DNA from 2 places in the Oceanibaculum sp. genome. Region 2 is predicted to be linked to the other one. Evidence: riboswitches for the same ligand, from Rfam matches in the RefSeq annotation. Region 2 holds a riboswitch; the other holds the start of a gene.
What was found. Region 2 has a riboswitch for S-adenosylmethionine ahead of MK313_RS04050 (aliphatic sulfonate ABC transporter substrate-binding protein). Riboswitches for the same ligand answer to the same signal wherever they lie in the genome.
Positions count from the first base shown of each region.

Region 1 (4,207 bases), on a different contig from region 2:
TCCAGCTCGATCAGGCGCAGCTTCTTCGGGTTCTCCGCGATGTCCAGCAGGGTCGGCTTCAGGCCGACACCATCGCGCAGCTTGATGACGCCTTTGGCCTGCAGCAGCAGCAGCGAGCGGCCGCCATTGGTCGGGTCGTTCTGGATCGCCACGGTCGCGCCTTCCGGCAGTTCGTCGAAGGACTTCACCTTCTTCGAATAGAAGCCCATCGGGAACACCACGGTCTGGCCGACCGAGACCAGCTTGAAGCCGCGATCCTTCACCTGATTGTCCAGATAGGGCAGGTGCTGGAAGGAATTGGCCTCGATATCGCCGGACGCCAGCGCGGTGTTCGGCACGACATAGTCGGTGAACTCGATGATCTTGATGTCGAGCCCGTCCTGTGCCGCGACCTTCTTCACCTGCTCCAGGATTTCGGCGTGCGGGCCGGCGGAGACGCCGACGCGGATGGTCTCTGCGGAGGCTGCCGTGGCCAGGCCGGCGGTCAGCAGCAGGGCGGCGAGGCCGCCGAGGATACGCTTGTTCATGAGGGATACTCCTTTGGTTTTGAATGGAAAAATCAGGCGGTGCGCAGGCGCTTGTTCACCCGCCGGGCGAGGCGTTCGCCCAGCGACTGGATGCCCTGCACAAGCACGATGAGGAGGAGGACGACGGCGGCCATCACTTCTGGCATGAAGCGCTGGTAGCCATAGCGGATGCCGAGATCGCCCAGCCCGCCGCCGCCGACCGCGCCGACCATGGCCGAGTAGCCAATCAGGCTGACGAGGGCGAGGGTGAGGCCCAGCAGGATGCCCGGCAGGGCTTCTGGCACCAGCACCTTGGCGATGATCTGCAAGGGGGTGGCGCCCATCGCCTCCGCCGCCTCGACCAGTCCGCGATCCACCTCGCGGATTGCCGTCTCGACGATGCGCGCGATGAAGGGCACGGCGGCCACGGTCAGCGGCACGATGGCCGCGCTGGTGCCGATGGAGGTGCCGGCGACCAGCCGCGTGAACGGGATGATCGCCACCACCAGGATGATGAAGGGCGTCGAGCGGGTGGCATTCACCAGCACCCCGCCGATGCGGTTGAACAGCGGCGCGGCCAGCAGCTCCCCCCGGCCGGAGGTCGCCAGCCAGATTCCGAGCGGCAGGCCCAGCGCCGTGCCGATGGCCCCGGACAGGGCGACCATGTAGAGCGTGTCGAGCGTGGCTTCAGCCAGCAGCAAGAAGAGCTGGTGCGACATGGCCCAGGACCTCCACGGAAAGTTGATGGGACTGGAAAAAGGCGAGCGCGGTGCCCAGCGTCTCGCCATTGGGCAGGGAGACCACCAGCGTGCCGAAGGGCCGGCCCTGGATATGGTCGATACGGCCCGACAGGATGTTGGCGTCGATGTCGTGATGTCGGGCCAGCCGGCTGAGGATCGGTTGGTCCGCGCTGTCGCCGGTGAAGCGGATCAGCAGCACCGCCTCGCCGCCCGGCTGCGCATCGGCCTGCAGCTGGTTGGCCAGGGCCGGCGGCAGGTCAATGCCGGTCACCATGCCGATGAAGGAGCGCGTGGTCGGGTGCTGCGGCCGGGTAAACACCTCGAACACGCTGCCCTGCTCGATCACCCTGCCGGCCTCCAGCACCGCCACCTTGTGGCAGATTTCCTTGATGACATGCATCTCGTGGGTGATGAGGACGACCGTCAGCCCCAGCTTGCGGTTGATCTCGGCGATCAGCCGCAGCACGTCGCGCGTGGTCTCCGGGTCCAGCGCGCTGGTCGCCTCGTCGCACAGCAGCACCTTCGGCTCGGTCGCCAGCGCGCGGGCGATGCCGACGCGCTGCTTCTGCCCGCCGGACAGCTCGGCGGGGTAGCGGTCGCGCTTGTCGGTCAGGCCGACCAGTTCCAGCAGCGGCTCGACCCTGGCTTTGATCTCTGCTTTCGACAGGCCGGCCAGTTCCAGCGGCAGCGCCACATTGTCGAACACGCTGCGCGAGGACAGCAGGTTGAAATGCTGGAAGATCATGCCGATGCCCCGGCGTTCCCGGCGCAGGGCGGCACCGGACAGGGCGGATATCTCCACACCGTCCACCAGCACGCGGCCGGAGGTGGGGGCCTCAAGCCGGTTGATGACGCGGATCAGTGTCGATTTGCCGGCACCCGACCGGCCGATGATGCCGTAGATCTCACCGGCCTCGATGGTCAGGCTGACCTCGTTCAGGGCGGTAACAGCAGGTCCGCCGCGCTTGGGCGGCGGGTAATGTTTGGAGACCTGATCGAGTTGGATCATGTCCTGGGACTCCTGACGTAAGGATGACGGAATGTCCCCGCTGGCGGGCGGGTTCAGTCGTTCTGGAAAAGGGAAAAGGGCCGGGCGCTCTTACGGGAGAGGGCCGGGCTAGGCCGGCTGTCAGGTTCGACAGCGGCAGCGGCGCATTCGGCGGGTGACGCCGGTCAGCGACGGAAATTCAGGCAATAAAAAAAGCGCACACATGGCTCACTCCATCAACAGACGGGAAAACCACGAATACGCTCCGTGGCGCTTTAGCGTTTGTTGACGCGGCGCAAGCTGCTCCCTCAAATCACCGCGAGACAGGTCTCCCTGTCTGCTGGTGAAGATAGGGATGGCGGTTTTTCCGTCAAGCGGAAATGTGCGCAGGAGGGGGCTGAATTTTTTGCAACGCACAATGGGGGGTGAACTATCTCCGCGGAAGAACCGCTTTCTCTTTCGTCATGGTCGGACTTGATCCGACCATCCATTGACCGAGCGAACCGCACTGACCGCTGGACCCTCGGGTCAAGCCCGAGGGTGACGAGAAAGAAGAGGGGAGAGGGGAAGTGCCCCCTACATCACCACCTGGCCGACGGTCAGGCCGCCGCAGACATTCAGCACCTGGCCGGTGACGAAGCCGGCCCCGTCGGACATGAAATAGGCGCAGGCTGCCGCCACTTCCGAGGGCTGGCCGATGCGGCCGACCGGCACGGTGGCGATCAGCGCCTCGGCCTGCGGGCTGCCGGGCGGGTTGGCGTCGCGGAACAGCTCGGTTTCGATGGGGCCGGGGGCGACGCAGTTCACGGTGATGCCGTCGCGCGCCAGCTCCAGCGCCCAGCTCCGCGTGAAGCCGACCACGGCGGCCTTGGTGGCGCCGTAGATGCCGCGCCCTTCCTTGCCCAGCGCGGCGCGGCTGCCGATGTTCACGATGCGCCCGCGCCGCTTTGTCTTCATCGCCGGCAGCACGGCCTGGCTGCATTGCAGCAGCGCGCGCATGTTCACCGCGATCATCTGCTCGAAGGCCGGCAGGCTGGCATGCTCCAGCCGCTCCACGGTGATGAGGCCGGCATTGTTCACCAGATTATCGACCTGATAGGTCTTCGAGATCTCCGCCAGCGCGCGGGCGGTGTCGGCGGCATCCGACAAATCACCGGTCACATAGTCGCCGGGAAAGCCCTCCTTCGGCGCGCTGCGCGACAGGCCGATCACGTGATGGCCGCGCGCCGCCATGTCCTTCGCGAGCGCCAGGCCGATGCCCCGGCTTGCGCCGGTGATGAGGGTGATGGGTTTCGACATTGCTTCCTCCCTGTTCCGCCCCGAGGGTGTGCCTGTAGGCGTGAAAAATTGCCGTCACTTAGTTGTAAAGTTTGCTGACGACTTTGTTTTCTGTCGGTAGCATGATGCCCGCAAGCGCCGGGCCGGCGTCAAGGCGCAAAGGCCGGTATAGAAACATCAAATCCAGGGATCGCCATGTCCAAGCGTGTGCTCATTGCCCAGATCATGCACGAGACGAACACTTTCAGCCTGTTGCCGACGGATGAGGGGGCCTATCGCCGCCGCTATCTGGGCATCGGCGACGAGATTGTCGGGCAGTTCCGCGGCACCCGCACGGAGCTTGGCGGCTTCATCGACGCCGCCGAGCGCTTCGGCTGGACCACGGTGAACGCGGTCGCCGCCAACGCTACCCCCTCGGGCAAGGTAACGGCGGACTGCTGGGCGATGCTGAAGGGCGCCGTGCTGGACGCGCTGGACAAGCAGGGACCGGTGGACGGCATCTGCCTCGCCCTGCATGGCGCGATGGTGACGGAAACGGAGGACGATGCGGAAGGCGCGCTGCTGGAAGCGCTGCGCCGCCGGCTTGGCCCGCGCGTGCCGATCGCCATCACGCTGGATTTGCACGCCAATGTCAGCGACGCGATGGCGGAGAATGCCAATGCCATCATCGCCTATCGCACCTATCCGCATATCGA
Region 1 covers NZ_JAKUSO010000006.1:37,347-41,553, forward strand. The annotation lists gene MK313_RS03800 (MetQ/NlpA family ABC transporter substrate-binding protein) at 1-527, opposite strand, end outside; gene MK313_RS03805 (methionine ABC transporter permease) at 560-1,225, opposite strand; gene MK313_RS03810 (methionine ABC transporter ATP-binding protein) at 1,194-2,255, opposite strand; SAM riboswitch at 2,490-2,564, opposite strand; gene MK313_RS03815 (SDR family oxidoreductase) at 2,811-3,533, opposite strand; gene MK313_RS03820 (M81 family metallopeptidase) at 3,708-4,207, shown strand, end outside.
Region 1: linked by a shared signal. The riboswitch ahead of MK313_RS03810 (methionine ABC transporter ATP-binding protein) and the one ahead of MK313_RS04050 (aliphatic sulfonate ABC transporter substrate-binding protein) in region 2 are both predicted to bind S-adenosylmethionine.

Region 2 (4,207 bases):
GACCGGGAATTCCGCGCCCCCATGGGCAACCGCATCTATGGCTGCGACGATTGCCTCGCCGTCTGCCCCTGGAACAAATACGCAAGGCCGACCGGGCACGAGGCCTTCCTGCCGCGCGCCGAGCTGATGGCCCCGCGCCTGGCCGACCTCGCGCAGCTCGACGATGCCGGCTTCCGCCAGCTCTTCTCCGGCTCGCCGGTGAAGCGCATCGGCCGCGACCGGTTCGTGCGCAATGTGCTGATCGCGATTGGCAACAGCGGGTCTCAAGCACTTGTACCGATTACGGAAAGCCTGCTTTCAGACAGCTCCCCGCTGGTGCGCGGCATGGCGGTCTGGGCGCTGTCGCGGCTACTCGATGCCGACCGGTTTGCGGGTTTGCGTGACAGGCATCTGCCCGACGAAACGGATGAAGACGTCAGGGAGGAGTGGCTGGAGTGTTGACCTCCCCTTTTTGTCATTGCCGGGCTTGACCCGGCAATCCAGAGGCCACCTTCTGAGGCGTTTCAGGCAGAGCACCGCCCCTGGATGCCCGGATCAAGTCCGGGCATGACAGAAGAAGAACAGCGTGAAGGCCAATCCCGTTGACTCCTCATCCTCCCGCCCCTATCTTCCCGGTCAGCGCCGATTTGAGCATCAGCTTGCGGGCGCTTTACAAATGCAGCTAAAGCGTCGGCCCCGATCCGCCCAGCTTTGGCTGCGGCGGATTTTTTTTTGACGAGCATGCGGAGACGGATCATGGATGCGACCACCCTGAAGGCCCTGCAGGCGCCGCTGAAGGCGCAGTACAAGGACCAGCCGGATGCCGCGAAGATCACCCTGAAGGCCGACGGCAAGCTGGGCGAGGAAGCCATCACCTGCTCCGTCGATACCGGGCGCGCGCTGGTCGAGGCCGGGCTGCATCCCGCCACCGGCGGCGACGGCCTGTCCGCCTGCTCCGGCGACATGCTGCTGCAGGCGCTGGTGGCCTGCGCCGGCGTCACGCTGAAGGCGGTCGCTACAGCGCTCGGCATCGAGATCCGCGAAGGCACGGTGAAGGCCGAGGGCGACCTGGACTTCCGCGGCACGCTGGCGGTGGACCGCGAGGCGCCGGTCGGCTTCACCGATATCCGCCTCTCCTTCGATATCGACACCGACGCGAACGAGGAGCAGCTGGCCAGCCTGTTCAAGCTGACCGAGCGCTATTGCGTGGTGTTCCAGACCCTGAACAACAAGCCGGTGCTGGCGGTCAGCCACACGGTGAATGGCAAGGCCAAGGCCGCCTAACAACAAAATTCAACTGTGCAATTTTTCTGATTGACGGCACAGAAACTGTAGATTAAAAAGACGACATAGCGCCGATTTGAGGCTCAGCTTGCGGGGCGCTTTATAAATTCTGCTAAAGAGAGCGGGCAAATCCGCCCGGCTCTGGAGCCGAGGCGGATTTTTTTCGTCCCGGAGCTGGACCAGACGGACCCCACTCTTCCGAGCCTCCTTACCTGCGCCGCTGGCGCACACGCAAGGAGAGCAAGAATGACCATCAAGATCACCCGCCGCACCTTCAAGCTCGGCAGCATCGCCGCCGCTGCCCTCGCCCTGACCGTTGGAGCAGGCGCCGCCCAGGCCGCGCCGGAGCGCATCGGCCTCGACTACGCCTATTACAATCCGGTCAGCCTGCTGCTGAAGGACAAGGGCTGGGTCGAGGAGGAGTTCAAGAAGGACGGCATCGACGTCCGCTGGGTGCTGAGCCTGGGCTCCAACAAGGCGCTGGAATTCCTGAATGGCGGCTCCATCCAGTTCGGCTCCACCGCTGGCGGCGCAGCGCTGGTCGGCAAGGCCAACGGCAACCCGATCAAGGCGATCTACATCTATTCGCGTCCGGAATGGACCGCGCTGGTCACCGGCAAGGACAGCGGCATCAAGTCTGTCGCCGACCTGAAGGGCAAGCGCGTCGCCGTGACCCGCGGTACCGACCCGCATCTGTTCCTGCTGCAGGCGCTGAACCAGGCCGGCCTTACCGAGAAGGACATCAAGCCGGTGCTGCTGCAGCACCCCGATGGCGGGCGCGCGCTGGTCAGCGGCCAGGTCGATGCCTGGGCCGGCCTCGACCCGCACATGGCCAAGCATGAGCTGCAGGAAGGTGCCCGGCTGTTCCACCGCGACCCGGCGCTGAACACCTATGGCGTGCTGAATGTCCGCGAGGATTTCGCCACCGAGAATCCGGAAATCGTCGAGCGGCTGCTGGCCGTCTATGAGCGCGCCCGCAAATATTCGCTGGAGAACCCGGACGAGCTGCGCGGCTACCTCGTGAAGGCCGCCAAGGTCGAGGATGAGATCGCGAAGAAGCAACTGGGCGAGCGCACCGACCTCGCCAACCCGGTGATCGGCGAGGAGCACCGCAAGGCGCTGACTGCCGCCGGCACCGTGCTGCGCGAGATCGGCGTGCTGAAGGCTGATACCGACGTGCCGGCGCTGGTGGCCGACCTGATCGACGACCAGTACATCCAGCGCGTCAACCGGCAGCAGGCGGCGCAGCGATGACCGCCGAGGTCTATGACCGCGACACCGCGAAGGCGGCGGCTCCCTCGGGGGCCGCTGCTTCTCCGCGCAAGCGCAACCCGCTGGCGGCACTGGCCGGCACCAAGGGGCTGATCGTTCCCCTGTTGCTGCTAGCCGGCTGGGCGGCGCTGTCCTGGACCGACGTGTTCGCGCCCAATCTGGTGCCAAGCCCGGAAGCGGTGCTGGAAGAAATCTCCGCCCTGTGGGCCAGCGGCGAGCTGACCAGCCATATTGGCGTCACGCTGACCCGCGTGCTGTTCGGCTTCCTGGCCGGTACGGCGGCGGCGACGCTGCTGGGGGCCGTCACCGGCTATTCCCGCACCGCGCGGGAGCTGCTGGACCCCACCCTGCAGGCACTGAAGGCGGTGCCCTCGCTGGCGTGGGTGCCGCTGTTCATCTTGTGGTTCGGCATCTTCGAGGCCTCCAAGGTGACGCTGATCGCGGTTGGCGTGTTCTTCCCGATCTATCTGAACCTGGTCGAGGGCATTCAGGGCGTTGACCGCAAGCTGGTCGAGGTGGCGAAGCTGAACCGCTTCAGCCGGCTGGATCTGGTGCGCCGGGTACTGCTGCCGGCCACCCTGCCCTCCTATGTGGTCGGCCTGCGCGCCGGTCTGGCGCTGGGCTGGATGTTCGTCATCGCGGCCGAGCTGATGGGGGCGAGCGAAGGCCTCGGCTATCTGATGGTCGATGGGCAGATGACCGGCCGCCCGGCGGTAATCGTCGCCAGCCTCATCCTGTTCGCCATCGCCGGCAAGCTGACCGACGCCGTGCTGGCAGGGGCCACCCGCCCGTTCCTCGCCTGGCAGGACGGTTTCGGCGCCAAGAAGGGAGCGCACCATGCTCGCAATCGATAGTCTCGCCAAGCATTTCCCGAACGGTGTCATCGCGCTGAACGATGTCGATCTGGCCATCGACCAGTCGGAGATCGTCAGCCTGGTCGGCACCTCGGGCTGTGGCAAATCCACCCTGCTGCGCATCCTGTCCGGGCTGGAGAGCGCCAGCCATGGCCGCGTCGCCATCGATGGCGATCCGGTCAGCGGCCCGCACCCGGAAATCGGCATGGTGTTCCAGGAAGCCCGGCTGATGCCCTGGCTGACCGTGGCCGACAATGTGCGCTTCGCCTTGAACGGCGAGGACAAGGCGAGCCAGGACCGCAAGATATCCTCTGTGCTGGCGAAGGTCGGGCTGGCCGATTTCGCCGGGGCTTATCCGCGCCAGCTGTCCGGTGGTATGGCGCAGCGCGTGGCGATTGCCCGCGCGCTGGTGCGCCGGCCCTCCATCCTGCTGCTCGACGAGCCGTTCAGCGCGCTGGACAGCTTCACCCGGCTGCAACTGCAGGATCACCTGCTGGAGCTGTGGCGCGAGGAGCGCTTCACCATGGTGTTCGTCACCCATGATGTCGAGGAAGCCGTCGCGCTCAGCGACCGCATCGTGGTGATGCGCGGCAATCCCGGCCATATCCACGCTGAATTCGCGCTCGACCTGCCACGCCCGCGCAGGCGCACCGACAGCGATTTCCAGCACTGGAAGGAGAAGATCGTTCAGGCGCTGGATCTGTCGTAACCCCTTTCCATCCTCCCGGGTCCTTTCCTGCCCCGGTCCGATGCCCCCGGTTTTCATGAGGGGGTCCCGGACCGGGGCTTCTTTTTTCCTTGACCGGATAAGGCCAGAT
Region 2 covers NZ_JAKUSO010000007.1:4,564-8,770, forward strand. The annotation lists gene queG (tRNA epoxyqueuosine(34) reductase QueG) at 1-441, shown strand, start outside; gene MK313_RS04045 (OsmC family protein) at 736-1,263, shown strand; SAM riboswitch at 1,322-1,400, shown strand; gene MK313_RS04050 (aliphatic sulfonate ABC transporter substrate-binding protein) at 1,510-2,517, shown strand; gene MK313_RS04055 (ABC transporter permease) at 2,514-3,389, shown strand; gene MK313_RS04060 (ABC transporter ATP-binding protein) at 3,373-4,098, shown strand.